3 regions of the Paraburkholderia sp. J41 genome follow, and region 1 is predicted to be linked to each of the others. Evidence: predicted binding sites of a transcription regulator. Region 1 holds the regulator's gene; each other region holds the start of a gene.
What was found. Region 1 encodes HrcA, which represses chaperone genes, less so after heat shock. Its sites were predicted from a motif close to TTAGCACTCNNNNNNNNNGAGTGCTAA; they were not measured.
Positions count from the first base shown of each region.

Region 2: U5805_RS10550 (co-chaperone GroES) is a predicted target of HrcA. The motif match lies at 3,961-3,987, and genes of this name have one in related genera.
Region 3: rpoH (RNA polymerase sigma factor RpoH) is a predicted target of HrcA. The motif match lies at 3,285-3,311, and genes of this name have one in related genera.

Region 1 is NZ_CAJMZE010000043.1:13,456-23,167, reverse strand. Features, by position in the region: gene glnE (bifunctional [glutamate--ammonia ligase]-adenylyl-L-tyrosine phosphorylase/[glutamate--ammonia-ligase] adenylyltransferase) at 1-1,686, shown strand, start outside; gene recN (DNA repair protein RecN) at 2,087-3,766, opposite strand; gene U5805_RS28260 (NAD kinase) at 3,939-4,850, opposite strand; gene hrcA (heat-inducible transcriptional repressor HrcA) at 5,578-6,597, shown strand; gene hemH (ferrochelatase) at 6,816-7,883, shown strand; gene U5805_RS28245 (RNA-binding S4 domain-containing protein) at 8,011-8,418, shown strand; gene U5805_RS28240 (hypothetical protein) at 8,390-8,551, opposite strand; gene grpE (nucleotide exchange factor GrpE) at 8,946-9,512, shown strand.
Region 2 is NZ_CAJMZE010000008.1:80,329-90,040, forward strand. Features, by position in the region: gene U5805_RS10535 (non-ribosomal peptide synthetase/type I polyketide synthase) at 1-1,301, opposite strand, end outside; gene U5805_RS10540 (4'-phosphopantetheinyl transferase family protein) at 1,759-2,469, opposite strand; gene U5805_RS10545 (acyltransferase) at 2,675-3,823, shown strand; gene U5805_RS10550 (co-chaperone GroES) at 4,086-4,376, shown strand; gene groL (chaperonin GroEL) at 4,422-6,062, shown strand; gene U5805_RS10560 (hydroxymethylpyrimidine/phosphomethylpyrimidine kinase) at 6,260-7,132, opposite strand; gene U5805_RS10565 (rubredoxin) at 7,412-7,582, shown strand; gene U5805_RS10570 (hypothetical protein) at 7,646-7,903, opposite strand; gene U5805_RS10575 (hypothetical protein) at 8,115-9,611, shown strand.
Region 3 is NZ_CAJMZE010000009.1:80,860-90,571, forward strand. Features, by position in the region: gene ybiB (DNA-binding protein YbiB) at 1-108, shown strand, start outside; gene leuA (2-isopropylmalate synthase) at 687-2,333, shown strand; gene U5805_RS11715 (nuclear transport factor 2 family protein) at 2,455-2,838, opposite strand; gene rpoH (RNA polymerase sigma factor RpoH) at 3,367-4,308, shown strand; gene nagE (N-acetylglucosamine-specific PTS transporter subunit IIBC) at 4,469-6,232, opposite strand; gene ptsP (phosphoenolpyruvate--protein phosphotransferase) at 6,390-9,008, opposite strand; gene U5805_RS11735 (SIS domain-containing protein) at 9,021-9,712, opposite strand, start outside.

The DNA.
Region 1 (9,712 bases):
GAACACCGGCTGCAATATCGCGACGACGCGCAAACGCACGCCATGCCCGTGGACGACGCCGAACGCGCGGCGCTCGCCGCCGCGATGGACTTCGCCGACTATGCCGCGCTGAGGGCCGCGCTCGACGCGCACCGCGAAAAGGTCGAGCGGCAGTTCGCGCAAATCTTCTCCGACAAGGCCAACGGCGAGTCGGGCGCGCCGGGCGACGGCGCGGCTGCGTGGGTGTGGAGCGGCGCGCTCGCCGAAGAAGGCGCCGACGACGACCTGCTCGCGCGCCTCGCCGAACTCGGCATCGACGACCCGGCGCCGCTGCTCGCGCGCCTGCGCGGCTTGTGGCAGTCGGCGCGCTACACGGGCTTGCCGGAAAAGAGCCGCGAGCGCTTCGACACCGTGGCGCAGCGCGCGCTCGACGCGGCGCGCACGCTGGAGCCGCGCGAGCGGCGCGGCGATACGCTCGCGCGCCTCTTCGACCTGCTCGAAGCCGTGATCCGGCGCGGCGCGTATCTCGCGCTGCTCACCGAGTACCCCGACGCGCTCAGCCGCGTGCTCAAGGTGGTGGGCGCCTCGCGCTGGGCGGCCGGCTATCTGATCCGCCATCCGCAACTGCTCGACGAATTGCTCGACGACGAGGCCGTGTTCACGCCGTTCGACTGGCCGCAGTTTTCGCGTCTGCTGCGCGCGCGCCTCGCCGCCGCCGCCGACATGGAGCAGCAGATGGACTTGCTGCGCCACGCGCATCAGGCCGAAGTGTTTCGCATCCTGCTCAACGATCTCGCGGGCCGGCTTTCGGTCGAGCACGTGAGCGACCGGCTTTCCGAACTCGCGGACGCCGTGCTCGAGATCACCATCGAAACGGTCTGGCAGCAGTTCGCGCGGCGCCATCGCGAGGTGCCGCGCTTCGCGGCCATCGCGTACGGCAAGCTGGGCGGCAAGGAACTCGGCTACGCGTCGGATCTCGACATCATCTTTCTCTACGAGGACGACGACGAGCGCGCCTCGGAAATCTACGCGGCCTTCGCGCGCCGCCTCATCACCTGGCTCACGACGGCCACGGGCGCGGGCACGCTGTTCGACATCGACTTGCGCTTGCGGCCGAACGGCGAGTCGGGCCTGCTCGTCACCGATCTCGACGCGTTCCGGCGCTACCAGCTACGCGAAGGCGACGCGGCCAACACGGCGTGGGTCTGGGAGCATCAGGCGCTCACGCGCGCGCGCTTTTCGGCGGGCGACGCGGATATCGGCCGGGCGTTTGAGGCGATTCGCGTGCAGGTGCTCACCACGCCGCGCGACGCCGCGCCGCTTGCGAAGGAAATCGTGGAAATGCGCCAGCGCGTGGAGGACGGCCACCCGAACCGCACGGCGCTGTTCGATCTCAAGCACGACCGCGGCGGCATGGTCGACATCGAGTTTCTGGTGCAGTACTGGGTGCTGCTGCACGCGGCGCAAGATCCCGAGCTGATCCGCAACACGGGCAATATCGCGCTGCTGCGCGAGGTGTCGCGCTTCGGGCTGATGGGCGCGGACGAGGCCGAGACGATCGGCTCGGCGTACCGGCTGTATCGCAAGCTTCAGCATCAACTGCGGCTCGACGGCATGGAGACGGCGCGCGTGGACCCGGCGCGCGTGGAAGGCGAGCGCGCGGCGGTGCTGGCGCTGTGGAAGCGGGTGTTCGGCGAGCGCGGCTGAGACGCTGCGGCTTGGTGTGCGCGCCGCCGTTCGGGGATTTCGTCGACGGCGCGTGCCGCGCGGGCTGGCGCCGTGCTTGAGCGAAGTGGCTGGGCGAGCGCGAATGCGTGGGGCGCGGGCGTGTGTGCGCAAACGCCTGGGCACTGAAGGCCTGAGCGCCGAACACAAGCCCGAACGCCTGTGAGCCGAACGCGTAAGCACTGAACGCATAAGTGCCGAACGCATAAGCGCCGAACGCCTAAGCGCCGAACGCCTGAGAGCCGAACGCCTGAGAGCCGAACGCCTAAGCGCCGAACGCACAAGCACCGAACGCACAAGCACCGAACGCCTAAGCGCCGAACGCCTAAGCACCCGAACGCCTAAGCGCGATTGCATGAGCGCGAGCGCAACCACGCGCCCCTTACGCCGCGAGCATTTCCTTCGCGTGCCGGCGCGTGGTTGCCGTGATTTCGAGGCCGCCGAGCATGCGCGCGACTTCTTCCACGCGGCCGGTTTTATCGAGCGGCGTGACCGCCGAAACCGTGCCGCCCTGGCCGTCGCTCGACTTTGCCACCTGAAAGTGATGATCGCCGCGCGCCGCGACCTGCGGCAGATGCGTGACGCACAGCACCTGCCGGTCGCCGCCTAGCTGATGCAGCAAACGGCCCACGACTTCGGCCACGCCGCCGCCGATGCCGGTGTCCACTTCGTCGAAGATCAGCGTGGGCGTTGGGCTGGCTGCGCTCGCGATCACGGCGAGCGCGAGGCTGATGCGCGCGAGTTCGCCGCCCGAGGCGATCTTCGCGAGCGGGCGCAACGGCACGCCCGCGTGGCCCGCGACGCGGAACTCGATTTGCTCGAGACCGTGCGCGCCGCCGCTTTCGCCGCTTCCGCCGCTTCCACCGATGGGCACCAGCGCGACTTCGAAGCTGCCGCCCGCCATCGACAATTCCTGCATGCCTTGCGTGACCGCCGCGGCGAGCGCCTTCGCGGCCTTCGCGCGCGCTTTCGAAAGCTGCCGCGCTTCGACGAGATACGCCTCGTGCGCCTTTGCGGCCGCGCTTTGCAGGCTGTCCAGATCGGCGGCGGCGTCGAGCGCGGCGAGCTGCTCGCGCCGCGCCGCGTGTTCCTCGGGCAACGTTTCGGCTTGCAGCCGGAACTTGCGCGCCGCCGAATGCAGCGCCTCGAGCCGCCGTTCGACCTGCGCGAGCCGCTGCGGGTCGAGTTCGAGCCGCTGCGCGTAGTGCGAAAGCGAATACGCGGCTTCCTGCAACTGGATGGACGCGGGTTCGAGCGCCGCGAGCGCGTCGTTGAGCGCCGGGTCGATTTCGGCGAGATCGCGCAGCCGGGAGACGATCGCGTTCAAATGCGAGAGCATCGCTTCGTCCGATTCGGAAAGCGCCGCGAGTGCGCCTTGCACGCCCGCGATCAGATTCGCCGAATGCGAGAGCCGCAAATGCTCGGCGTTCACCTCTTCCCATTCGCCCGGCTGCGGCGCGAGCTTGTCGAGTTCGGCGAGCTGCCAGGCGAGGCGCTCGCGCTCCAGTTGCAGTTCGCGGTCGCGCGCCTGCGCGGTTTCCACGGCGGCCCGCGCGTCGCGCGCCGTGCGCCATGCGCGCGTGACAGCGGCGGCGAGTTCGGTCAGGCCCGCGTGCGTGTCGAAGAGTGCGCGCTGCGCGTCGGGGCGCATCAGCAATTGATGCGCGTGCTGGCCGTGAATGTCGACGAGCATTTCGCCCACTTCGCGCAACTGCGCGAGCGTGGCCGGCGTGCCGTTGATGAACGCCCGCGAGCGCCCGCTGCTGTCGACCACGCGCCGCATCATCACCGTGTTTTCGCTGTCGCCGTTGGCGAGCGCGTGTTCTTCGAGCCAGTGCGCGACGTCGGGCGGCACGTCGAATTCGGCGGTGATGTCGGCGCGCGATTCGCCGGTGCGTACCACGGCGGCGTCGGCGCGCGTGCCGAGCGTGAGCGCGAGCGCGTCGATGAGAATCGACTTGCCCGCGCCCGTTTCGCCGGAAAACACGGTGAAGCCGCTGTCGAATTCCAGGTCGAGCGCCGCGACGATCACGAAGTCGCGAATCGAAAGATGGCGGAGCATGGGCTTAGGCGTGGCGGGTGCGTGGTTCGGGCGAGGATTGGGACGACGGTTCGGCATGCGGATGCGGCGCGATTACGGCTGACACGCACGGACTGCCGGGCGCCGGGTTCGCGGCCGCTTCGCGCGACGCGCGCGAGGCAGGCGCCCGGTTCCGGCGGCGCGGCGTGATTCGTTACTCTTCAGGGTCGCCTTGCAGCGACGGATGTTCGTTCCAGTGCAGCTTCTTGCGCAGCGTCGCGTAGTAACTGTAGCCGACGGGATGCAGGAAGGGCACGGTATGGCGCGAGCGCCGCACTTCGATCACGTCGCCGAGTTCGAGCGCCGTGAACGATTGCATGTCGAAATTCACGTTGACGTCGCGGCCCGCCACGATCTGGATGCTCACCTTGCAGTCGTCGGGCAGCACGATGGGGCGGTTCGAGAGCGCGTGCGGCGCGATCGGCACGAGCACGATGCCTTGCAGCTGGGGATGCAGAATCGGCCCTTGCGACGACAGCGCGTAAGCGGTCGAGCCCGTGGGCGTGGCGACGATCAGGCCGTCCGAGCGCTGGTTGTACATAAAGCGGCCGTCCACGTTCACGCGCAATTCGGCCATGCCCGAGAAGCCGCTGCGGTTCACGACCACGTCGTTGAAGGCGAGCGCGTGATAGATCGGGTCGCCGTCGCGGGTGATGCGCGATTCGAGCAGCGAGCGCTCCTCGCGCTCGAACGAGCCGGCGAGCAGTTGCGGCACGATCTCCTGCATGTCGGCGAACGGGATGTCGGTGATGAAGCCGAGCCGCCCGTGGTTGATGCCGATGAGCGGCGTGCGGTAGGGCGCGAGCTGGCGCCCGATGCCGAGCATCGTGCCGTCGCCGCCGAGCACCACCGCCACGTCCGCGCGCGCGCCGATTTCGGCGGCCTGGAGCGCGGGATAGCCTTCGGCGCCGATTTCGGTTGCGGTGTGCGCTTCGAACACGACCTCGAAGCCGCGCTTCGCAATGGTCTGGGCGAGCGCGAGCAGCGGCTCGGCGATACCCGGCGTGTTGCTGCGCCCAACGAGCGCAACCGTCTTGAACTGGCTCTGGATCTTCTGGATCTGCATGCCGGCATTACACCATAGTCAGGTCGCGAAAAGAACAATCCGGGCGTGATGAAAACGCTGCGCGAAAGCGCCGCGAACCTTGCCGGGCGTAGCTTCCGGGCGTACCTTCCGGGCCGCCGACGGTGACATCGCGATGACAGAAACCGCGCTCGTGCTCCGCGCGCGAGAGGGCGCATGCGGCGCGCTGCCCGGTAAAGCGCGGGGCGAACCGCAAGGCAACCCGCGCGACGGACACCGGGACGAACCAGCGCAGCGAACGCCGGGGCGAACCGCGAGGCAGACGTCGGGATAAACCCGCGCGACGAACGTCGAGATAAACCCGCGCGACGGACGCCGGACGAACCCGCGCGGCGGACGCCGGGCGAACCAGCGCAGCGAACGCCGGACGAACCAGCGCAGCGAACGCCGGGACAAACCCGCGAGGCGTTCGACAGCGCGAACCGGGCGGCAAACCGCAGGCAACCGGCGCGGCAAAGGCGGCAAGTAAAGGCAGCAGCAAAGGCGCCGGCAAAAGGCGGCAGCAAAGGCAGCAAAGGCAGCAAAGGCAGCAAAGGCAGCAAAGGCAGCAAAGGCAGCAAAGGCAGCGGCAACCCGCGCGGCAAACCCCGAGCGCCGAGTCGGGCAGGCGGACCCCAAGCCGATCCACGCGCCGCCGCCTGCGCGCCACGCCGCCGCTGCCCGGCCGCCTACTCGCCGCCGACCCGGCATTAGGCTAGAATTTTCAGTCATGCTAGATCCCCGCGCACAAACCCTCCTCAAAACGCTGATCGAGCGCTACATCGCCGAAGGTCAGCCGGTCGGCTCGCGCACGCTGTCGCGCTATTCCGGCCTGGAGTTGAGCCCGGCCACGATCCGCAACGTCATGTCCGACCTGGAGGAGCTGGGGCTCGTGTCCAGCCCGCACACCTCGGCCGGGCGCGTGCCCACGCCGCGCGGCTACCGGCTTTTCGTCGACACCATGCTCACAGTCGAGCCTTCCGCCGACGAAGACGCGCTCACGCGCGCCGTAAAAACCACGTTGCGCCCCGGCGAGCCGCAAAAAGTGGTGGCGGCGGCCGCAAGCGTGCTGTCGAATCTCTCGCAGTTCGCCGGCGTGGTGCTCACGCCGCGCCGCAGCCACGTGTTCAAGCAGATCGAGTTCATGCGCCTCTCGGACAAGCGCATTCTGCTCATCATCGTGACGCCCGAAGGCGACGTGCAGAATCGCATCATGGCGACGCAGCGCGACTTCACGCCTTCCGAACTCATTGAAGCCTCCAATTACATCAACGCGCATTTCGCCGGCCTCTCGTTCGACGAGGTGCGCCGCCGTCTGCGCGAGGAAATCGACGCGCTGCGCGGCGACATGACCTCGCTCATGCACGCGGCCGTGACCGCAAGCACCGAGGAGCCCGAAACCGGCGACACCGTGCTCATTTCCGGCGAGCGCAACCTGCTCGAAGTCGCCGATCTTTCCTCGGACATGGCGCGCCTGCGCAAGCTGTTCGACGTGTTCGACCAGAAAACCAGTCTCCTGCAATTACTCGACGTCTCGAGCCACGCGCAGGGCGTGCAGATCTTCATCGGCGGCGAATCGCAGCTCGTGCCCATCGAGGAAATGAGCGTGGTGACCGCGCCGTATGAGGTGAACGGCAAGATCGTGGGCACGCTGGGCGTGATCGGCCCGACGCGCATGGCCTACAACCGCGTGATTCCGATCGTCGACATCACCGCGCGGCTGCTTTCACTCACGCTCAGCCAGAACTGAGCCTCGCGCCGCCTTCCGGCACCACCTTCGGCCCTACCTTTTGCGTCGATCATCGCCGAAACCCGCGCCCGCGCGCCATTAGCCGAACGGCCAACGTTCGCGCGCGTCGGCGCCGGAGCGCCGGAAAACCCCGCCGCCACGGCCCCAGCAAGCCGGCCGCTATAATGATTTTTCCTGCCACCGTTGCCGCGCCTCGCGCGCGGCTTGCCTGATCGCCTATGCGTTTCGACCTGGAGCGGCCCTTGCAGTCGGCCGCGGCGCATCGCGTCGCCGTGCTGCTCATCAATCTCGGCACGCCGGACGCGCCCACGCCGCGCGCCGTGCGCCGCTATCTCGCGCAGTTCCTCTCCGACCCGCGCGTGGTCGAGATTCCCGCGGCCCTCTGGCAAGTGATCCTGCGCGGCCTGATCCTGCCGTTTCGCGGGCGTTCCTCCGCGAAGAAATACGCGGCGGTCTGGACGCCCGAAGGCTCGCCGTTGCGCGTGCATACGCAAAGACAGACCGACGCGCTGCGGCATCTATTTCAGATCAACGACTACACCGTGCTCGTCGATTACGCGATGCGCTACGGCACGCCCGACATCCCCGCGATGCTGAACCAGCTCAAGCTCGCGGGCGCCGAGCGCATCCTGCTCATGCCGATGTATCCGCAATATTCGGCGTCGACCACGGCCACGGCCTTCGACGCCGCCTTCGTCGCGCTGCGCCGCATGCGCAATCAGCCGGAAGTGCGCACGGTGCGCGGTTATCACGACCATCCGGCTTATATCTCGGCGCTCGCCGCGCAGGTGCATCAGTATTGGCACGCGCACGGCCGCCCGGATTTCGCGGCCGGCGACCGGCTCGTGCTGAGCTTTCACGGCGTGCCGAGCCGCACGCTCGATCTCGGCGATCCGTATCACGACCAGTGCCAGCAGACGGCCGCGCTGCTCATGCACGCGCTCGAACTCACGCCGGTGGAATGCCGCGTCACGTTCCAGTCGCGGTTCGGGCGCGCGCAGTGGTTGCAGCCTTATACGGCGCCCACGCTCAAGGAACTGGGCGCGGGCGGCGTGCGCCGCGCGGACGTGTTCTGCCCCGGTTTCACGGCCGATTGCCTCGAAACCATCGAGGAAATCGGCATGGAAGTGCGCGACGAATTCCTGCACGGCGGCGGCAAGGAATTTCACCGCATTCCGTGCCTGAACGCCTCGCCCGCATGGATCGCGGCGCTGGGCGAGATCATCGCGCAGCAATTGCAAGGCTGGCCGGTGCAAGCCGCGTCGCCCGTGAGCGCGGCGGCGTGAGCGCGGTGGCTGGGGCTTGCGCGCGGCGCTTGAGCTAGATCGCGTACGTGGCGGCGCTGCGCGCCGAGGTGCGCTGGCGCACCGCCGTTTGCGCGCCGCCCTGAAATAATTTCGATGAAGTGCCGAAATGAACTACAAGATTTCGACTGAACCGGGCGCGCGCCTGCGTATCGACAAATGGCTGTGGGCCGCGCGCTTTTTCAAGACGCGCTCGCTGGCGTCCGACGCCGTGGGCAAAGGGCGCGTGCGCATCGGCGGCGAGGCGGTGAAGGCGTCGAAAGACGTGCGCGTGGGCGATCTCGTGGAAATCGAGATCGATCACGTGGTGTGGGAAGTGGAAGTGCTGGGGCTATGCGACGTGCGCGGCCCCGCGAGCATCGCGCAAACGCTTTATGCGGAAACCGAAGCCGGCCGCACGAAACGCGCGGCCGAGCAGGAACGGCGGCGGCTCTTTCGCGAGCCGGCGGCGGTGTTGCAGGGGCGCCCGACCAAACGCGACCGTCGCACTATCGACAAACTTTCGCGTGAGGATTGAACAGCGCTTCCATGGTGGCGTGCGCGCTGCCGTATTCCGTGGTGTTTTCGGTGACGGCGCCCGACATGCAGATGGTGGTGGTTCCGGCAATGAGTACCAGCGCGACCACCGAGATGGCAAAGGTCAGTTTCACGGTACTCCCCTAGGGACGGCGGCAAAACGGCCAAAAATGCGGCTTGGCGTGAGTGACAGGTTAGCTAACGCAAAGTCCGTTCCGTGCGGTGCCGAACTCAGGGTATACGCTTCATGAGCAGCACCTGTTCCTGAGTGTAGGTCAGGGCTCGGCCGGACTCAATTCCAATCTTGCGGCAGTGCGGTAATGGTTGTAACCGGTGGTTTCCGCTCGCGGTCCCAGTATAAAAAAGCGGCGCGAAGCCCTTGAAACAGGCGATCCGGCACCCATGTGCTGTCGCAATCCCCGAAGCGTTTGTGGCGCCGTAACAACGCAGCGCCATGCGAAGTCGTCGCGCCTGCGCGAAGCGACTACGCTTCGTTCCCTTTTTCACCCATCAACGACGTTCAGCGACATGGAAAACACGCAAGAGAACCCGACGAGCCAGAACCCCACGCCCGCGGACGAGGCGTCGCAAGCTCCCGCCCAGCCCGAAACGGCCGCGGTGAACGAGCCGGCCGCCCAGGGCGGCGTGGATGCGGCGCTTGCCGAAGCGCAGGCGAAGGTCGCCGAATTGCAGGACGCCTTCATTCGCGCCAAGGCCGAGACGGAAAACGTGCGCCGCCGCGCGCAGGAAGACGTCGCCAAGGCACACAAGTTCGCGATCGAAAACTTCGCCGAGCATCTGCTGCCCGTCATGGACAGCCTCGAAGCCGCGCTCGCGCACGGTTCCGACGATCTGGCCAAGGTCAACGAAGGCGTCGAACTCACGCTCAGGCAACTCGTGGGCGCGCTCGAAAAGGGCAAGGTGCTCGCCATCAACCCGGTCGGCGAGAAGTTTGATCCGCATCGTCATCAGGCGATTTCGATGGTGCCTTCGGAGCAGGAAGCGAACACGGTCGTCAGCGTGCTCCAGAAGGGCTATGTGATCGCCGACCGCGTGCTGCGCCCGGCGCTCGTGACCGTTTCGGCGCCGAAGTAACGGCTCGCCGGGCGGTTCGACAGGCCGTGCGGCGCATCGCATCGAAAGCAAGCCGAAAGAATTGGGCGTCCGAGTATTCGAAATCGTCCGCCGATTGAAAAAAATGATGGAACGCATAGCCCGGACCCCTTGAAAACGCCGTCTCGGCACTTATTTGGGCAGCAGTTCCGAATTGAAGCGAACGCGAGGCGCGAGCAACA
Region 2 (9,712 bases), on a different contig from region 1:
TTGCCCGCGATCTTGATCTGGCGGTCGTTGCGGCCGAGAAATTCGATCGCGCCGTCGGTGCGGCGGCGCACGAGGTCGCCGGTGCGATAGAGCTTCGCGCCCGGCGTGAACGGATCGTCGACGAACTTTTCGGCGCTGAGTTCGGCGCGGTTCAGATAGCCGAGCGCGACGCCTTCGCCGCCCGCGACCAGTTCGCCGATCTCGCCTTCGGCCACCGGCGCGAGCTTGTCGTCGAGCAGATACACCTGCGTGCCCGCGATGGCCTCGCCGATCGGAATGGCTTCGCCGTTCGCGAGCGCTTCGCCGTCGCGCGGAATGCGGTAGCAGCAGGTGAACGTGGTGTTCTCGGTCGGGCCGTAGCCGTTGACGATTTGCAGCCCCGGATGCGCGGCCATGACCTTGCGCACGTGCGGGGGCGAGAGCACGTCGCCGCCCGTGAGCGCTTCCTGGAGCGGCGCGAACGCCTCGATGCGGTAATCGGCGAGCGCGTTGAAGAGGCCCGCCGTGAACCATGCGCTCGTGGCGCCCAGCCGCGCGATTTCAGCGGCGATGACGTCGAGCGACGGCTGCACTTCGTTGACGATCGCGGCGCAACCGCCGTTGAGCAGCGGCCCCCAGATTTCGAGCGTGCTTGCGTCGAAGGCGAGCGGCGCGAGATTGAGAAAGCGCGTTTGCGGCGAGAGCGCGGTGAAGGTTTGACCGCGCACGAGGCGCAAAATCGCGCGGTGCGGCACGATCACGCCCTTCGGTTTGCCCGTGGAGCCCGAGGTGTACATGATGTACGCGGCGTCGTTGCCGGCGCACGGCCGCAGCGCGGCGGCTTCGGTGGCGTCGATGGCCTCGGCCGCCGCCATGAGATCGGCGAGATCGAGCAGCGTGCCTTCGCTCTCGCCGCTCTCGCCCCGTTCGCCGAAGCTCGCGAGCGCCGCGCTTTCGGCGACGATCAGCTTCGGCGCGCAATCGGCGACGATAAAGTCGAGTTGTGCGCGCGGATACGCGGGATCGAGCGGCACGTAGACCGCGCCCACGCGCAGGATCGCGAGCATCAGCGCGAGCGTGTCGCGGCTGCGCGGCACCATGATCGCGCAGCGCTCGCCGGGTTCCAGCCCCTTGCGCGCGAGCACCGTCGCAAGACGCGCCGAGCGCTCGCCGAGCGCCGCATAAGTGGTTTCGCCGCTCGCGTCGAGCGCGGCCAGCCGATCGCCGAATTGCGCGCATACGGCATCGAAGCGCGCCGCCACGCCGGGGACTTGACCTGTTCCGCCTGGCCAGTCGCTTAAATATCCGTCTCTGTGTGACATTTGCCGGTCTCCCGTCATCTTTCAAAACCCCCGCCTCGCGATTGCGCATGCGCCGTTGCATACCGCCGTTGCATACGTTTCGCGGCCAGACACGGAAGTGGTCGATTGCGCCAAGCTTTCGTCGCCCGATCCGTGTCCGGGGCGCGAAATATGTTGTAAGTGAAAGTTAATCGTCTACGGGATGGCGCTCCGTTCGGCTTCGCACACACGAGCGGAGCAAGCAGGTCGCGCGCGACGGCGGGAGAGCCACGGCCCGCAAGGCTGAGGGCCGCGCGCAAGGCGGCGGCGGCGGGGCTTTGGCGGTCGCGGGACAACGTTTGCGCGGATGTGCGGTATCCCACGTTGGCGTGGCGCGCGTCGCACGCGCAGGAGCCGTTTGGGTCCCGTTCGCCGCGCCGGCCGTAAGGTGGGTGTTAGCGGTGCTGGCCGTGCCGCCGCGTTCGCGAGCCGCCGCCGCTCAGTTCATGTTGACGATCGACCAGTCCGTGCGCCGCGCCGCCACCGCGCCCGCGCGCGCCGCGTGGAACGGCAGCGCGCGAATGCGCCATTGCGCGGCCTCTCGCGCCTCGCCGCCGACGAGCCGTGGCGTCGTGTCGCCGTGTATCGAGAGGTCGAATTCGAAATGACCCGGCGGCAGCACGAAGCCGGTGCCGAGCGCCTTCAGGCCGGCTTCCTTGCGCGCCCAGGTTTCGAAGAAAACGGCGTGCTGCTGCGCCGGCGTCAAGGCGCGGTACGTCGCGAGTTCGCGCGCGGTGAACACTTCGAGCGGCACGCAGTCCTCGATGGGCCGCAGGTTTTCCACGTCGATGCCCACTTCGAAGCCGTTCGCGACCGCGAGCGCCGCCGCGTTTGCGGTGTGGCTCAGGTTGAAGCGCAGTTGCCAGCCGGCCGGCTGTGTCGCGCAGAACGGCTTGCCCTCGGCGCCGGTTCCGAGCGCGACGGCGTGCGCGGGAATCGCCAGATAGCGGCCAAGGAGCCGCCGGAGTTCCGCGCGTCCCGCCACGTAGCGGCGGCGATGCTGCTCGAAGCGGAATTGGCCGGCGCGCTCGCGCTCCTGCGCCGAAAGCGTTTGCCAGTGACGCTCGAAGTCGCCGCCGGGCGCGTCCAGATCCCACTGCCAGACGTGTACCTCGTCGGGCGAGGGCGGCGGGAGCGAAGAGGAGGGCATGGCGCTGTCTGTCGATGGATTGCGTCGGAGGTTTGGCCGCATTGTGAACAAACGGTGACGCGGTGTTTGTACGCGCGCGAACGCTGGTTGTGCGCCGATCTCGACGTCGACCGGCAATGGGCTGGGGCGAGCCTCCCATTGGCAAAGGCGAACACGATGCACTTATCCCTATAATTGACGCCCAACGAAGAACCGGAGCCATTGGTTGGAACACCGACTAGACCATATCGACGCCATTCGCGCGTTCGCCGCCGTTAGCGTGCTGGTTGAACACTTCTATGCCGCACCTTCGATTGCATCCGGGCACACCTGGGCGCAGAGCGTCGTTGCCGGCCTCGATCTGGGGCGTATCGGCGTGGTCGTTTTCTTCCTGATATCCGGGTTTGTCATTCCCTTCAGCCTGAAGAAAAATCGTCACCTCGGTGACTTTTGGGTCAAGCGGGTCACCCGGCTGTATCCGGCTTACTGGATTTCGCTCATTCTCGCGGTCGTCCTTCAGTCGGTGGTTTCCCGGGAGGCCATTGGTGGCGCGCAGGCGCTGGCCAACGCCACGATGCTTCAGAACTTCTTTCATTACGAGAACGTGCTGGGCGTCTACTGGACACTCAAGCTGGAGCTGGTTTTCTATGTGATGGCCTATGGGCTTTTTCTCTTTGGGCTAATAGATAGCGCGTTCGCTCTCGCCGCGATTTCCGGCGGGCTGTTCTGCGTTTTTCTTCTGTATCTGGATTACTGGACAAACGTCACGGCCATCGGTCATCACATCGCGGCCGCCCTGCATCTGGGTGGCGCTATTGCCAGCAGCACTGGCGCAGCAGGGAACCATCCGATTCCCGGCATTCTCAACATGAACTGGGGAAATTTTTGCGCGTATTTTTCCGCGATGTTTCTCGGCGCGTGTTTGCGGAGGTGGTCCGAGGGCAAGTTGCGGACAGCAGGAAAAATGGCGATCGGCTTGCTGTGTTTCGGGTGGCTGGTCTTGCTGCCGGCGATGGGCATCGTCTGCTATTTGAAAACGCAGGACATCGGGCTTTTCAGCATGTATGGCTCGTGGGCGACTGCGCTTGCGCTCTTTCTGCTCCTTGCGTTCGTCACGCCGGTTCGCAGCAAAGTCCTGGCGTGGATAGGCCTATGCAGTTATTCGCTCTACCTCCTGCATTCGATGGTCATCGATTTGCTGCTTTCCTCGCCGCCCTTTGCTGCGCCGCATGCTTTCTCGCCGCTTTTGATGCTGGTCGTATGCATTGCCATATCGCTGGCGGTTGCCCACGTCTCGTATTTTCTGGTCGAAAAACCGGCCATGCGGTTCGGCCGTTCCGTAGCCAGGCGGCTCGAGCGTGGCGCGACGACTTAAGCGTCGGCCTAAAACAGCGGCTTCTCGGGTTCGGATGATTTGACACCGTTTTACGTTCGATGCGATCTTGTCAGGGATTTCCCCAGGTCCACGTCATCCGCCCCCGTTCTTGAATTTGTCACCACCCGTCCATATAATTAGCACTCACCGCATGAGAGTGCTAACAACGCTCGGTGCACTTACATCTCTGGCTGGCGATCCACGGCAGCCAGGTTTTCTTCAGTCGGCTTCAAGTCCTAATCAAGAGAGAGAGGATCTATCCATGAACCTTCGTCCTTTGCATGATCGCGTGATCGTCAAGCGCCTGGATCAGGAAACCAAGACGGCTTCCGGCATCGTGATTCCGGACGCAGCGGCAGAAAAGCCGGACCAAGGCGAAGTGCTGGCCACGGGCCCGGGCAAGCGCGACGACAAGGGCGCGCTGATCGCGCTCGACGTCAAGGTCGGCGACCGCGTCCTGTTCGGCAAGTACGCTGGTCAGACCGTCAAGGTCGACGGCAGCGAACTGCTCGTGATGCGCGAAGAAGACATCATGGCCGTGGTGAACAAGTAAGTTCATTCCACCGCACACCATTCAAGAATCCCAAGGAGTTAGAAGATGGCAGCTAAAGACGTCGTGTTCGGCGATTCCGCCCGTTCCAAGATGGTTGAAGGCGTGAACATTCTCGCCAACGCAGTGAAGGTCACGCTGGGTCCGAAGGGCCGCAACGTGGTCCTCGAGCGCTCGTTCGGCGGCCCGACGGTCACCAAGGACGGTGTCTCGGTCGCGAAGGAAATCGAGCTGAAGGACAAGCTCCAGAACATGGGCGCGCAAATGGTCAAGGAAGTCGCTTCCAAGACCAGCGACAACGCCGGCGACGGCACGACGACGGCAACGGTCCTCGCGCAGTCGATCGTTCGCGAAGGCATGAAGTACGTCGCATCGGGCATGAACCCGATGGACCTCAAGCGCGGCATCGACAAGGCGGTTGCGGCAGCAATCGAAGAACTGCGCAAGCTGAGCAAGCCCTGCACGACCAACAAGGAAATCGCGCAAGTCGGCTCGATCTCGGCGAACAGCGATTCGTCGATCGGCGACCGTATCGCTGAAGCGATGGACAAGGTCGGCAAGGAAGGCGTCATCACCGTCGAAGACGGCAAGTCGCTGCAAGACGAGCTGGAAGTGGTCGAAGGCATGCAGTTCGACCGCGGCTACCTCTCGCCGTACTTCATCAACAACCCGGACAAGCAAGTCGCCGTGCTGGAAAGCCCGTTCGTCCTGCTGTTCGACAAGAAGATCTCGAACATCCGCGATCTGCTGCCGGTTCTGGAACAAGTCGCGAAGGCTGGCCGTCCGCTGCTGATCATCGCTGAAGACGTCGAAGGCGAAGCGCTCGCCACGCTGGTCGTCAACAACATCCGCGGCATCCTCAAGACCGTCGCCGTCAAGGCTCCGGGCTTCGGCGACCGCCGCAAGGCCATGCTGGAAGACATCGCGATCCTGACCGGCGGCCAGGTCATCGCCGAAGAAACCGGCCTCACGCTCGAAAAGGCAACGCTGCAAGAACTGGGTCAAGCCAAGCGTATCGAAGTGGGCAAGGAAAACACGACGATCATCGACGGCGCCGGCGAAGCCGTGAATATCGAAGCGCGCGTGAAGCAAATCCGCACGCAAATCGAAGAAGCGACCTCGGACTACGACCGTGAAAAGCTGCAAGAGCGCGTTGCCAAGCTGGCAGGCGGCGTGGCAGTGATCAAGGTCGGCGCTGCGACCGAAGTCGAAATGAAGGAAAAGAAGGCACGCGTGGAAGACGCGCTGCACGCAACGCGCGCTGCGGTTGAGGAAGGCATCGTCCCCGGCGGCGGTGTTGCCCTGATCCGTGCCCGCGTGGCCGTCTCGGGCCTGAAGGGCTCGAACGCAGACCAGGACGCCGGTATCAAGATCGTCCTGCGCGCGATGGAAGAACCGCTGCGCCAGATCGTCACGAACGGCGGCGAGGAAGCATCGGTCGTGGTGGCAGCGGTTGCTCAGGGTTCGGGCAACTACGGCTACAACGCAGCCACGGGCGAGTACGTCGACATGGTCGAAGCCGGCGTGGTCGACCCGACGAAGGTCACGCGCACCGCGCTGCAAAACGCAGCTTCGGTCGCAGGCCTGCTGCTGACGACGGACGCAGCCGTTGCCGAAGTGCCGAAGGAAGATGCACCGATGCCCGGCGGCATGCCCGGCGGCATGGGCGGCATGGGCATGGACATGTAATTCCGGTTTCGACCGAAATGACGTCGAAGTGCGGGGAAAGCATCGCGAGGTGCTTTCCCAAAGAAAAAACCCGCAGCGATGCGGGTTTTTTTTCGTCTCCACGGTGCGTTTTCGCGTGGCTTTTACGTGGTTTCTGCGTGGTTTTTGCGTGGCGTCGCGAATGGCTTTCGCGCCGCGCCTTCATCGAGCGCTTGCGCTCAATGCTTGGCTTCGCCGGGCGGCAACTCGCTGCCGGGGCGCGGGGGCGCTTCGCCGCCTTCTTCGTTGTCGTTGCTGCGCGCCCAGAAAAACCGGTCGGGGAGCCACGCGCCCATGCCGGGCCGGAACGCGCTCTGCACGGCCTGATACAGATATTCCTGCGCCTCGCGCACCGCTTCGGGCGGCTCCTGGCCATTCGCGAGCAATGCGGCGATGGCGGCGCCCAGCGTGTCGGTCACGCCCATCATCGGTTGCGCGGCGCGGTCCCACAAATCCTGGCGCAACTGGCCGTCCTCGCAATAAAGCGTGTTGACGACGCGGTGCGTGCCCGTTTCCATCGCCAGAATATATTCGCAGCCAGTGGAGAGCAGGTGGGCGATGGCCGCGTCGACGCTCGGCGCGTCGGCGTCGCCGTCGGGCTGCGCGAGCGCGATCAGCGTGGCGGCGTCGGCGACCAGCAGCGTGGTTTGCGGCACGAGCAGGTCGGCCATCGCTTCGCGCAATTCGTCGGCGGCGAGCACGTGTTCGTCGTCGAGCGTGAAGTCGGGCGCGAGGATGAGCGGCACGTCGTCGTAATCGGCGACGACTTCGGCAATCGCGCTCACCACTTCCGCGCGCGCGCCCGCGCCCACCTTGAATGCGGCGATGGGCATGTCTTCCAGCAGCATGCGAGCCTGCGTGGCGACGGTTTCGGGATCGAGGCCGGTGACTTCGTCGCAGCCCGCGGAGTCGCGCACGGTGTAGCCCGTCAGCGCGCAAACGCCGTGGCAACCCATGCTTGCGAGCGTGAGCAGGTCGGCTTGCAGGCCGCCGCCGCCGGTGGGATCGGAAAGGCCGAAGGTGAGGACGATGGGAGGGGTGTCGCTGGGCATGAACGTGGCGAAAGGATAGGGGCTTCGGGCGCGCGGCGTGCCGCGCCGGCGCGTCGCCGGTTTCCAATTATGCGGCTTCCGGGGGACGGATGGCTCGCGCGTGTCGCGGATTTTTGCGCGGCTGGCCGCACATTCGCGCGGCGGGCGTCTCTTCGCGTGCGCCCGGACGGCGCGGCCGGCGTTTCCGACCCTGCGTCGCTAGGCATAAAAACGCCAACACGGTACCATCATGGCTCTCGTTTCCCACACTGCTTTTGGACTTTTTCACGCGGCATAAGAATGGAATATAGAAGCTGGATGTGCCTGATCTGCGGCTGGATCTACGACGAAGAAGCCGGTTTGCCAGACGAAGGTATCGCCCCCGGCACGCGCTGGGAGGATGTACCCATCAACTGGACGTGTCCCGAGTGCGGCGCGCGCAAGGAAGACTTCGAAATGGTCCAGATCTGAGCCGAGCCGATTTGCCGGGCGGCCGGCGCGCCTCGCGCGCGCCGGCTCCGCGCCGGTTTTCAATCAAGCACCGTTGAACGGGCTGTCGGCAACCGGTACGGGCGTAAAAATTGCGCATGCCGCGTAACGGTTTGCGCGTTTTTCATCGCTTCGGCACGGACTGCTGAAAATTGCCCAAGCGGTGGCCGTCGATGAAATGCCGCCGGACTGTGCTGTCGCGCACGGCGCGATGCCGGCCGCGGTGATCGAATACTTAACTGCGCGCCAGGTTTCGCGTGACGCGCGCGGCGTTCGCGTACCGGTGATCGTCGTCGTCAGCATGACAACGGCGGCGTAGCACCGCAATCGCGCACTACGCGGGTACGAAGGTCGGCAAGTCGATACGTCAATAAGTCGATACGTCGATATTTCGATACGCGGTGGCGCGATTCGCACCGCCTGCTTCGCTCCGCCCGCCCTCGCCGGCATGGCGCCGCTCGATGCGCCGACGCCGCGAAGCGAGGCGGCCCGCAAACGTTCCCGGCGCTGCCCCATGAGTCTGCGTTCTTCCTCTTTCGCATCCTTCGAAGCGTTGCCCAATCCACGCGGCGGCCAGGTGCCGTTCGCGCACGGCGCGCTGGCCCAGGCGCTCGCCGCGCTCGACGAGCAGCGCGATGTCGCGCGGCCGTTGCGCCAGGCGGCGCGCACGCTGCGCGACGCGGGCTGGCTGCCGGCCGCGCGTTTCGCCGACACGCTGCTGCTGGCTTCGCCGCTCGCGCTTGCCGCGCCGGTTGCCGTGACGCCGCCGCCGGGCATGCCCGCGCGCCCGCTGCACACGCCCGACGAACCCGAAGGCGCCCACGTGCGCGACGCGTTCCGCGAGGCGCTCGAAGCGCTCGCCGCGGCGCTCGATCGGCACAATCTGCGCGAACTCGCGTGCTCGCCCGCGCTGTTCGCGCGCCAGCACGCGCTCGTTGCGGCGCTCGGCGAGCATATGCCGGGCGTGGCGCTCGCGTACGACGAGGTGGCGCTGCACGGCCGGCCGCTCGCGCCGGCCTCGCTGCGCGCGCAGCCCACGCAGCGTTTCGGCCAGGTGCGCGCGCGCTACGAGGCCGCGCTGCTGCCCGCGCTCAAGGCCCGCCTCGGCAACGGCAGCCGCGCCGCCGACGCGCTCGCGCTCGCGGCATTCGACGAGATGGACGCCTGCATGAGCGAGCTTGCGAGCGCCGATCCCTACGACTTCTGGCGTCTTGCCGCCGCGTGCGGACGCGTGCTGCGGCGCGGCGCGGATTCGTGGGGCGACGAAGCCGTGCGGCGTTTTTACGCGCGCTGCAATCTGCTGATCGGCGAGCATGCGCGCGGCCTGCGTTACGCGCCGCAATCGCTCGTGAGGTCGACGCTCGCGTGGCTCTGGCGCGACTACGCGCTGTTCGGCGCGGCCGCCGAAGATACCGACGACGTCGATCTGCTGCACGACTACGGCTTGACGGTCGACTGGCACGTGGCCGGCACGCAAGCCTCCGAGGCACTGTGGGAAGCGGACAGCGCGCGCGCCGAGGCGGTCGCGGCGCGCGTGGCGCCATCGCGCGACTTGGGCGCGCTCGTCGTCAACGGCAATGCGTACGAAGATTTCCTGCAAACCGCCGACGCCGCCATGCTCGCCATCGGCACGCATGCGCGCACGTTCGCGCTGCGCGGCGAGGGCGCGCACGCCGATCCCTCCGACGCGCTGACGGCCGCCGAAGCGGCGTACCGCATCGGCGCGGCGGCGTGGGCGCTGGGTCTCGGCCATGTGGGCCTGCTCGCCGACGCGTTGGGCCTTGCCTGGCGCCGCACCGCGCACGCGGCCACGCTGGCCGCGCAGGCGCATCTGTCGCATGCCGATCAGGCCGCGCCGGCGGTGGCGGTGCCGGGCGCCGAAGCCATCGAGGAAGCGAGCGAAACCTTGCGCGCGATGCTGCACAAGGTCGCGGCCGGCATCGCGCAACCCGACGCCACGCCGGCCGTGCGCGCACTCGGCGCGGCGATCGCCGGCGGCGTGCTGCATTAAGTGCTGCCTTGGAGTGCGTCGGCAGGTGCGGTGCGGCGTTCCTCGCACAAGCCCGATCGCCTTCGCGGCCCCGCGCGAGCCGTACCGCGCCGGGTATCGCG
Region 3 (9,712 bases), on a different contig from region 1:
GCGCCCACCACCGCCGCGTGGATCGACGCCGTGCTGCGCGGCGAAGCGCCGGTGCCCGACGCCATCGCCCGCCAGATCGAGACGATCAAGCGTATCGCCAGGCACTAACAAAGATGCAACCCGCCGCGACGCCGAAACCCGCGACGCCTTACGGCGCGCGCGTTCCGGCGATATCCGCGGCCATCTTCGCGCATCTTCGCGCCGCGCGTTGGCCAATTCGTTGTTGACACATTCGCCCGCCCTGGCATACATTCGACGAATGCGTTCCTTCCCGAACACCCTCCGAATTACCTTCGGCCGCCTAGCGGCCCTATCGCTACGTCTAGCGTAAGCCAGGCGTAGCGCTGCACGGCCACTCCCCGGCCGGCAGTCCTCCCAGCAGTTCTCGCAGTACCCCAAATCCAGCAGCACCCTACAACTTGTCGTCTGCATTCGTCCGTCTACCGTTCGGACGAGTCGCGAGGTCCAAATGCACGTTGCATTCGCTTCGTTCACGTTCGCTTCCGCCGCGCCGGTTACCGCCGTTGCCGCAGCCGCCGTTTTCGCGCCCGAGGTTGCCGCCGGGGCGCGCGAAGCGGTGCGCGAAACGTGCCGCGAAGCGATTCGCATCGTGCCCCGTCGTCAGCATGCCAGCCGCTCGCCGATGACCGCCGCCGCACACGACACAACGAAGAACGAGGCTCGTCATGTTGCGTAATCCCGCCGAAAAATACCGCCCTTTTCCCGCCGTCCGCCTGAACGGCCGACGTTGGCCCACACGCACCGTCGAACAGGCGCCCGTCTGGATGAGCACCGACCTGCGCGACGGCAACCAGTCGCTGATCGAGCCGATGAGCATCGAGCAAAAGACCGAGTTCTTCGAGATGCTCGTGTCGATCGGCTTCAAGGAAATCGAAGTCGGCTTTCCGTCCGCTTCGCAGACCGACTTCGATTTCGTGCGCAAGCTGATCGACGAAAAACGCATTCCCGACGACGTGACCATCGAGGTGCTCGTGCAGTCGCGCGAGGATTTGATCGCGCGCACGTTCGAAGCGCTCGAAGGCGCGCCCCGCGCGATCGTGCATCTCTACAACGCGATCTGTCCGTCGTTCCGCAAGGTCGTATTCGGTTTGTCGAAGGACGAGGTGAAGGCGCTGGCCGTGAACGGCACGCGCATGATTCGCGAACATGCCGATAACCGGCCGCAAACGCACTGGATCTACCAGTATTCTCCCGAAACGTTCAGCATGACCGAACTCACGTTCGCGCGCGAGGTGTGCGACGCGGTCGCGCAAACGTGGCGCCCGACGCGCGATCACAAAATGATTGTGAATCTGCCCGCGACGGTCGAAGCCGCGATGCCCAACGTGTTCGCCGACCAGATCGAGTGGATGGACCGCAATCTCGCGTATCGCGACAGCATCGTGCTCTCCGTGCATCCGCACAACGATCGCGGCACCGCCGTGGCCGCCGCCGAAATGGCGCTGCTCGCGGGCGCGGACCGCATCGAAGGCTGCCTGTTCGGCAACGGCGAGCGCACCGGCAACGTCGATCTCGTCACGCTCGCGATGAATCTCTACACGCAGGGCATCGACCCCGGCCTCGATTTTTCCGATATCGACGCGGTGCGCCGCGTGGTCGAGCGCTGCAACCAGTTGCCCGTGCATCCGCGCCATCCGTACGCGGGCGATCTCGTGTTCACGGCGTTCTCCGGCTCGCATCAGGACGCGATCCGCAAGGGCTTCGCGCAGCAGCAGCCCGACGCCGTCTGGGAAGTGCCCTATTTGCCGATCGACCCCGCCGATCTCGGTCGCAGCTACGACGCGGTAATTCGCGTGAACAGCCAGTCCGGCAAGGGCGGCGCGACGTATCTGCTCGAACGCGGCATGGGCTTCACGCCCCCGCGCCGCGTGCAGATCGAGTTCAGCCACGCCGTGCAAGCCGTGGCCGACACGTCGGGCGAGGAAATCACGGGCGAGGCGATCTGCGCCTTGTTCGAACGCGAGTATTTCGGGACGAGCGGCCCGGCGGCCGTGGCCGGCGCGGGACGCGTGCGCTGGAAAAATCGCGAGATCGCCCTGGCCGCTTCGGCCCATGTCGACGAAACCTACGTGAAAGCCGTGGCCGAGGCGGTGGCGACGGCGGCGGGCGAGCGCATCGAAATCACGTCGTTCGAAACGGAACGCACCACGCAGGGCGGCACCGCCGTGTTTGTCGGCGCGCGCGTGGGCGGCCAGCCGCTGCGTCACGGCGTGGGCGTGGCCGACGATGCGGCTGAGGCTTGCATTGCCGCCGTGGTGAGCGCCGTGAACCGCGCGGCGTGGGCGCCGGTGGATCGCCGCGAGGCGGCCTGACCGGAACTAGCGGCTCGAATGATCGGGAAAGCATGAGCAGCGTTGAGCGCCGGCGGCAACCCGCCGCCGGCGTGCGCCTGAAACGTCCAGAAGGCGTTTTGGCGGATGGACCTACCGGTCGTCATTCGATCGCGCAACGCGTTGCCTGCCATGCCACGAGCCGCCAGCGGCCATCTTCCTGCGTCTGGATCGACGTATAGGCGATGGGGAAAAGCAGCGCGCCGCTGTTCGCTTCCATTTCGATCAGCACGCGGCCCGAGACGATGCAGGTTTCGCTGCCCACGAGCAGCACGTCCTGCGACTGGATCTCGATCTGACGATAGCGGCGGCGCCCCGCCGTGATCGCGTCGATAAACTGCTGCCGGGTTTCGCGCTTGCCGTTCGTATGCACGAAGGTGGCCTGATCGGACAGCAGTTGTTCGAGCGAACTGCCGTCGCCGTCCACCATCGCGCGAAACCGCTCCCGCTCCAGTCCGCGAATTGCTTCGATCGTCTTTGCCGCCATTGATCGCGCCCCTTGCGCGCGGCGCCTGCTGGGCAGACTCGCGCCGAAGTTTTCCCGCCTGCGTCTGGCTGCAATTTATACCAGGATTTGGCGCAAAGATACTTGCGATCAAAAGTGTCGTCCCTATATAGGAAGGGCTTGGCCGCGACGTGTCATCGAGACGGCGCGGCGAGGTGTCGCAGTGCCGCACGTCGTTTGCTTTTTGATGTCGATTAATAATCGTGCGCAAGCGGATTCGCGCTCGACATTCTTAGCGATATCGCCCTTTTTCCAGTCGAACTCCTTGCATCGGGAAACTAGAGTCATTCTTCGGCTCGCCGCCGTTCGCAATCGTCGCCGGGCGCAAAGCCCCGCCCCGTCTGTCTCCGACAGATTCGCTGAAACCTATCGAAACAACTATTTCGATAGCGATAACGGAACTCTCAAGCCCCTACAGGCTCCAAGTATTAGCACTCAGTGTTTCAGAGTGCTAACATCACCGTGGAGTCGCAGTCCGACTTTTGCAAGATTTCCCAAGGAGTTCGCTACGTGAGCAACGCAATGACCATGACCCTTCCCAGTACGCTGAGCCCGTCGTCGGCCAAGGCCGGGGGTTCGGGTGCACTGGCGCTCGCGAATGCCTCACTGCTGCCCGGTCAACTGGGCAACATCGACGCCTACATTCAGGCCGTGAACCGGATCCCGATGTTGACGCCGCAAGAGGAGCGCCAGTTCGCGACCGAGTTTCGCGAGCAAAACAACCTCGAGTCCGCGCGCCGCATGGTGCTTTCGCACCTGCGCCTCGTGGTGTCGATCGCGCGTAATTACCTCGGCTACGGCTTGCCGCACGCCGACCTGATCCAGGAAGGCAACATCGGCCTGATGAAGGCCGTGAAGCGCTTCGACCCGACGCAAAACGTGCGTCTGGTGTCGTACGCCATGCACTGGATCAAGGCCGAGATTCACGAATACATCCTGCGCAACTGGCGCATGGTGAAGGTCGCCACGACCAAGGCGCAGCGCAAGCTGTTCTTCAACCTGCGCAGCCACAAGCAGGGCCTGCAATCGTTCACGCCCGAGGAAATCGAAGGCCTGGCGCAGGAACTGAATGTGAAGCGCGAGGAAGTCGTGGAGATGGAAACGCGTCTGTCCGGCGCCGACATCGCGCTCGAAAGCCAGACCGACGACGGCGAGGAATCGTTCGCGCCCATCGCCTGGCTCGCCGACTCGCATAGCGAGCCGAGCGCCGTGCTGGCCGCGCAAGCCCACGACCGTCTGCAAACGGACGGCATCGCGAGCGCGCTGGAATCGCTCGACGCGCGCAGCCGCCGCATCATCGAGGCACGCTGGCTGAACGTCGCCGACGACGGATCGGGCGGTTCCACGCTGCACGAGCTGGCCGACGAGTTCGGCGTGTCGGCGGAGCGTATTCGCCAGATCGAGGCAAGCGCGATGAAGAAGATGCGCACCGCGCTCGCCGACTACGCGTAATTTCGCGCGCCGCGTAACCGGAGCACCGCGTAACCGGCAGCACCGCGGAAGCACCGCAAAACCCCGTTCCCCGGAACGGGGTTTTTCTTTTGGCGCTCCCCAAAAGAAAAACGCCGCGGTTTGCGCCGCGGCGTTTTTCATTGCCGAGCCGGCGCGTTCGTCAGGCCGGCTGAAGCGCGAGCTCGCGCGCGTAGCGCTGCGCCGACTCGCCGACGACGATATGCAGCGTGTCCGTCGTCACCCACACCGTGTCGAGCGCGCCGAGCGCCGCGCGATCGACCGCCGACGCGTTGCGCACCACCACGCGCAAGCGCGTGGCCGCCACGACGTCGAGCGAGACGATATTCGACGCGCCGCCGAGCACCGCGATCCAGCGCGACGGATTCGGATCGAGCGGACCCGCTGCCGGCGCGGCGCTCGCTTGCGCCGCCTGCTCGACGCGTTCCAGCCGTTCGGCCCGCGCCGCGAGTTCCACCGCCGGCGCGGCCTTCACCGCCGTCGCGCCCACGCCGCGTGCGATCTCGCCGCGAATTTCGTCGGCGATGATGTCGGCCTCCGGCCCGATGATGACCTGCACGCTTTCACCGCCGCGCTTGAGCACGCCGCGCGCGCCGTTCGCCTTGAGCGCAGGCTCCGAGACGCGAGCCGGATCGGCCACGCTCAGACGCAGGCGCGTCGTGCAGGCGTCGACCACCTTGAGGTTGGCCGCGCCGCCGAGCGCTTCGATGTAACGCGAAGCACGCGTGGCCGAGCCGCCCGCCGCTGCCGTCGCCAGGTCGGGGACCGGCGCATCGGCCGCCGCGTCGCCGGTCGCGACTTCGCGGCCCGGCGTCGGCAGGTTGAAGCGGCGGATGAAGAAGCGGAACAGCGCGTAGTACACGATCGCGTACGCCACGCCGAGCGGGATCGCTTCCCAGCCGTGCGTCGAGAGGCCGTAGTTCAGCACGTAGTCGATGAAACCCGCCGAGAACGTAAAGCCGAGCTTGATGCCGAGCAGCGAGCAGATCGCGAGCGAAAGGCCCGTGAGCACCGCGTGGATCGCGTAGAGCACCGGCGCGAGGAACATGAACGTGAATTCGATCGGCTCGGTCACGCCCGTGAGGAACGAGGTGAGCGCCATCGACATCAGCAGGCCCGCCACCATCGCGCGCTTTTCCTTCGGCGCTTCGTGAAGCATGGCGAGACACGCGGCCGGGAGGCCGAACATCATCACCGGGAAGAAGCCGGCCATGAAGCCGCCCGCCGTGGGGTCGCCCGCGAAGAAGCGGTGCAGGTCGCCGGTCACGGCCGCGCCGCCCGCCGGCGTGAACGTACCGAACACGAACCACACGAGCGAGTTGAGGATGTGATGCAGGCCCGTGACGAGCAGCAGGCGGTTGAGCAGCCCGTACACGAAGGTGCCGATCGCGCCCGCCGTGGTGAGCCAGTGGCCCGCCGTGTCGATCACGCCCTGCACCGGTCCCCATGCGTAGCCGAACACCACGCCCAGCACCACGCACACGAGCCCCGTGATGATCGGCACGAAGCGCTTGCCGCCGAAGAACGCGAGGAACTCGGGCAGCTTGATGTCCTTGAAGCGGTTGTACAGCATGCCCGCCACGAGACCGGCCACCACGCCCGACAGCACGCCCATGTTGAGCTTGTCGTTGATGTCCTTCATCACGGCGGTTTCGACCAGATAGCCGAGCGCGCCCGCCAGCGCCGCCACGCCGTTGTTGTCCTTCGCGAAACCCACGGCAATGCCGATCGCGAACAGGAGCGGCAGATTGTCGAAGATCGCGCCGCCCGCGTCGGCGATGATCTTGATGTTGAGCATGTCGCTCTGGCCGAAGCGCAGCAGCAGGCCGGCGACCGGCAGCACTGCAATCGGTAGCATCAGCGCGCGGCCGAGGCTTTGAATCTTGAGAAACGGATTGCCATCCATCGAACTGCCTCCAGTCCCTGTCTCTTGCTTACGTGTAGACGTATTGCGGTGGTGAGGAATCCCGCGCGCGATCGCTGCGCGCGCGGGCTTGCGGTGAAAATCGTTGACTGCGTTGTTAAGGATTGCCGAACAGCGACGCGCGCTTACGGGCGCGGCCTCAATCGAGCGGCCAGGTCGCGGCGCTCGCCATGCGCACCGCTTGCGCCGATTCCAGCGCGAGTGCGTTCTGCGCGCGCGCGCGGCATTCGTTGTAATCGAGCTTGCGCACGCGTGCCTTGATCGACGGCACGGAAACCGGATCGACCGAGAGTTCGCTCACGCCCAGACCCACGAGCAGCGGCACCGCGAGCGGATCGCCCGCGAGCGCGCCGCACACGCCCACCCACTTGCCGTGCTGGTTCGCGCCTTCGACCGCCGCCGCGACGAGGCGCAGCACGGCCGGATGCAGCCCGTCGGCCTGCGCCGCGAGATCGGGCTGGCAGCGGTCCATCGCAAGCGTGTACTGCGTGAGATCGTTGGTGCCGATCGAGAGGAAATCGGCGTGGCGCGCGAGCTGATCGGCCAGCAGCGCCGCGGACGGCACTTCGATCATCACGCCCACTTCGATGCGCTCGGTGCGGCCCGCCTCGCGCGCGAACAGGTCGATGCGCTCGCGCAGACGCACGAGTTCGCCCACGTCCGTCACCATCGGCAACAGAATGCGCACCTTGCCGGTGGGCTGCACGGCGAGCAGGCCGCGCAACTGATCGTCGAGCAGATCGGGGCGCACCTGCGCGAGCCGGATGCCGCGCAGTCCCAGCGCCGGGTTCGGTTCGGGCGGCAGCGTCAGATAATCGACTTCCTTGTCGGCGCCCACGTCGAGCGTGCGGATGATCGCCGTGCGCCCCTTGAGCGCGTCGACGATCGCCTGATAGCTCTGGCGATGCTCGTCCACGTTCGGCGCGGCCTGGCGATGGATGAACATGAGTTCGGTGCGCAGGAGGCCCACGGCGTCGGCGCCGTTTTCCACGGCCGTCACGGCGTCGTCGAGCGTCGCGATGTTGGCCGCGATTTCGACGGTACGGCCGTCGCGCGTGGATGCCGTTTCGTGCGAGCTGCGGCGGTTCGCTTCGCGCAGGCCCGCGAGACGCAGTTTTTCGCTGCGCGCGCGTTCGATGTCCTGCGCGCTCGGCGCATAGGCGAAACGGCCCGCGCCCGCGTCCACGACGACCTGGGTGCCTTCGGCCACCGACTTGAGCGCGTCGCCCAGCGCGACCAGCGCCGGAATGCCGGCCTGGCGCGCGATGATCGCCGCGTGCGAGGTCGCGCCGCCGCGCGCCATCACGAGCGCCGTCACGCGCGAGCGATCGAGCGAGGCGAGGTCGGACGGCGTGAATTCGTCGGCGGCGAGCACGGCTTCGTCGGGCAGCACGCGCGCGGCCGTGTTCGACAAACCGAGCGCGCGCAGCACGCGCTTTTCCAGATCGCGCAGGTCGGCGGCGCGTTCCGCGAGCAGCGGATCGTCGACCTTGCCGAGCACGGCGATCTGCGCGCGAATCGCCTCGCGCCACGCGAAACCGGCGCTCTTGCCAAGGCTGATCGCGTCGCGCGCCGCGTCCACCAGCGCGGGATCTTCGAGCAGCACGCGGTGCATCGTGAAGATGCCCGCCTCGCCGATCGCGCCGCGTTGCGAGGCAGTGCGCACGCTGTGATCGAGTTCCGCGTCGATGGCGGCAAGCGCGCGGTCGAGCGCGCGGCTTTCCGCAGCCGGCGTGCCGCTCGCGGCCTCCGCCGGCGTCAGCTCGGCTTCGTCCCAGCGCACCAGCGTGCCCACCGCCACGCCCGGCGCCGCGCACACTCCCGCGAGCACGCCCGTTTCGGCCGCAGCCGCAGTCGCAGCCGCGACCGATGCCGCCGATGCCGCCGATGCCGATGCAGGCGCCGGCGATTGCGTGCGCGCCGGCGCTTCGTGCGCTTCGCCCGCCGCTTCGCGCAGCAGTTCGTTCGCGACGGCGTTCACGGCGCGTTCGGCTTCCCTGCCGATGCCGACGAGTTCGATGGTCGCGCCCTCGCCCGCGCCAAGGCCGAGCAAACCGACCACGCTTTCGATGGCCGCCTTGCGCTCGCCGTAGCGCACCTCGACGCGCGCGTCGATGCCGCGCACGGCTTCGCGCGCCCGCGCGGCGGGCCGTGCGTGCAGACCGCCCGCATGCGCGAGCGTGATCGTGCGGCGCACTTCGTTGGCGACGAATTCGTGCTCGGGAATCGCGCCGGGCACGACGCCGTCGCGCGGGCGCAGCACGAGCAGCGTGCTCGCGCCCGCTTCCACATGACCCGCGCCCGCGCGCTCGATCACTTCGAACGCGTCGGAATTGGCGATCGCCACGACCGAGACGAGACTGGGCGCGCGGCACGCCACGACGTCGAGATCGAATTCGATCAGCGTGTCGCCGCGGCGCACCTGCGCGCCTTGCGCGACCCTGGCCGTGAAGCCTTCGCCGTTGAGTTCGACGGTGTCGATGCCGACGTGTACGAGCACTTGCGCGCCTTCGGCCGTTTGCAGCGTCACGGCGTGACCCGTGCGTGCGAGATGCATGACGATGCCATCGCACGGCGCCACGAGCTTGCCGACGAGCGGATCGACGCCGATGCCGTCGCCGAACATGCCTCCGGCAAACACGGGATCGGGCACCGACGCGAGCGGCACGACCGGCCCGGTGAACGGCGAAACCAGCGCGACGCGAGCCTCTGCGGGCTTGAGCGGTTCCATCAGGCGGGACTCCACGATGCGTTCCATCTGCTTTCCAATCTAGTGGGTTTCGGTGACTTTGTTCAGGTAGCGCGGCTCGTCGGGGTTACGGCCGCGCGCGGCGGCCAAACTCGCGGCCATGACGTAGAACGAAAGAATCGCCGCGATCGGGTCGAGCGCCGTGTCGGCGGTGGCGGCCAGCGGCAGCGTCACGTCGGCGACGTCGGCGGCGATATCGGCCGGCGCGGCGAGCAGCACGCGCGCGCCGCGCTGCTTCATGTCGCGCGCGAGATCGACGAGACCCGCCTGCTCCGGCCCGCGCGGCGCGAATACGAGCAGCGGATAGTCGCGGCCGATCAGCTCCATCGGGCCGTGACGCACTTCGGCGCTCGAAAACGCCTCGGCCTGGATGCCCGAGGTTTCCTTGAGCTTGAGCGCGGCTTCCTGCGCGATGGCGAGGCCCGCGCCGCGGCCGATCACGATCATCTGCTTGACGTCGCGCAGTTCGCCGACGGCTTTCGACCAGTCGAGCTTGCCCGCCGCTTCGAGCGCCTCGGGCAGCGCGCGCACGGCGTCGAGCAGCCTGGCGTCGCGCTGCCAGAGCGCGACGAGCTGCGCCGACATCGCGAGCATCGCGATATAGCTTTTGGTGGCGGCCACGCTGAGTTCGGGACCGGCGACGAGCGGCAGTTCGGTGCCGGCGGCCTCGGCCAGCGGCGAATTCGCCACGTTGACCATCGCGGCCGTGAGCG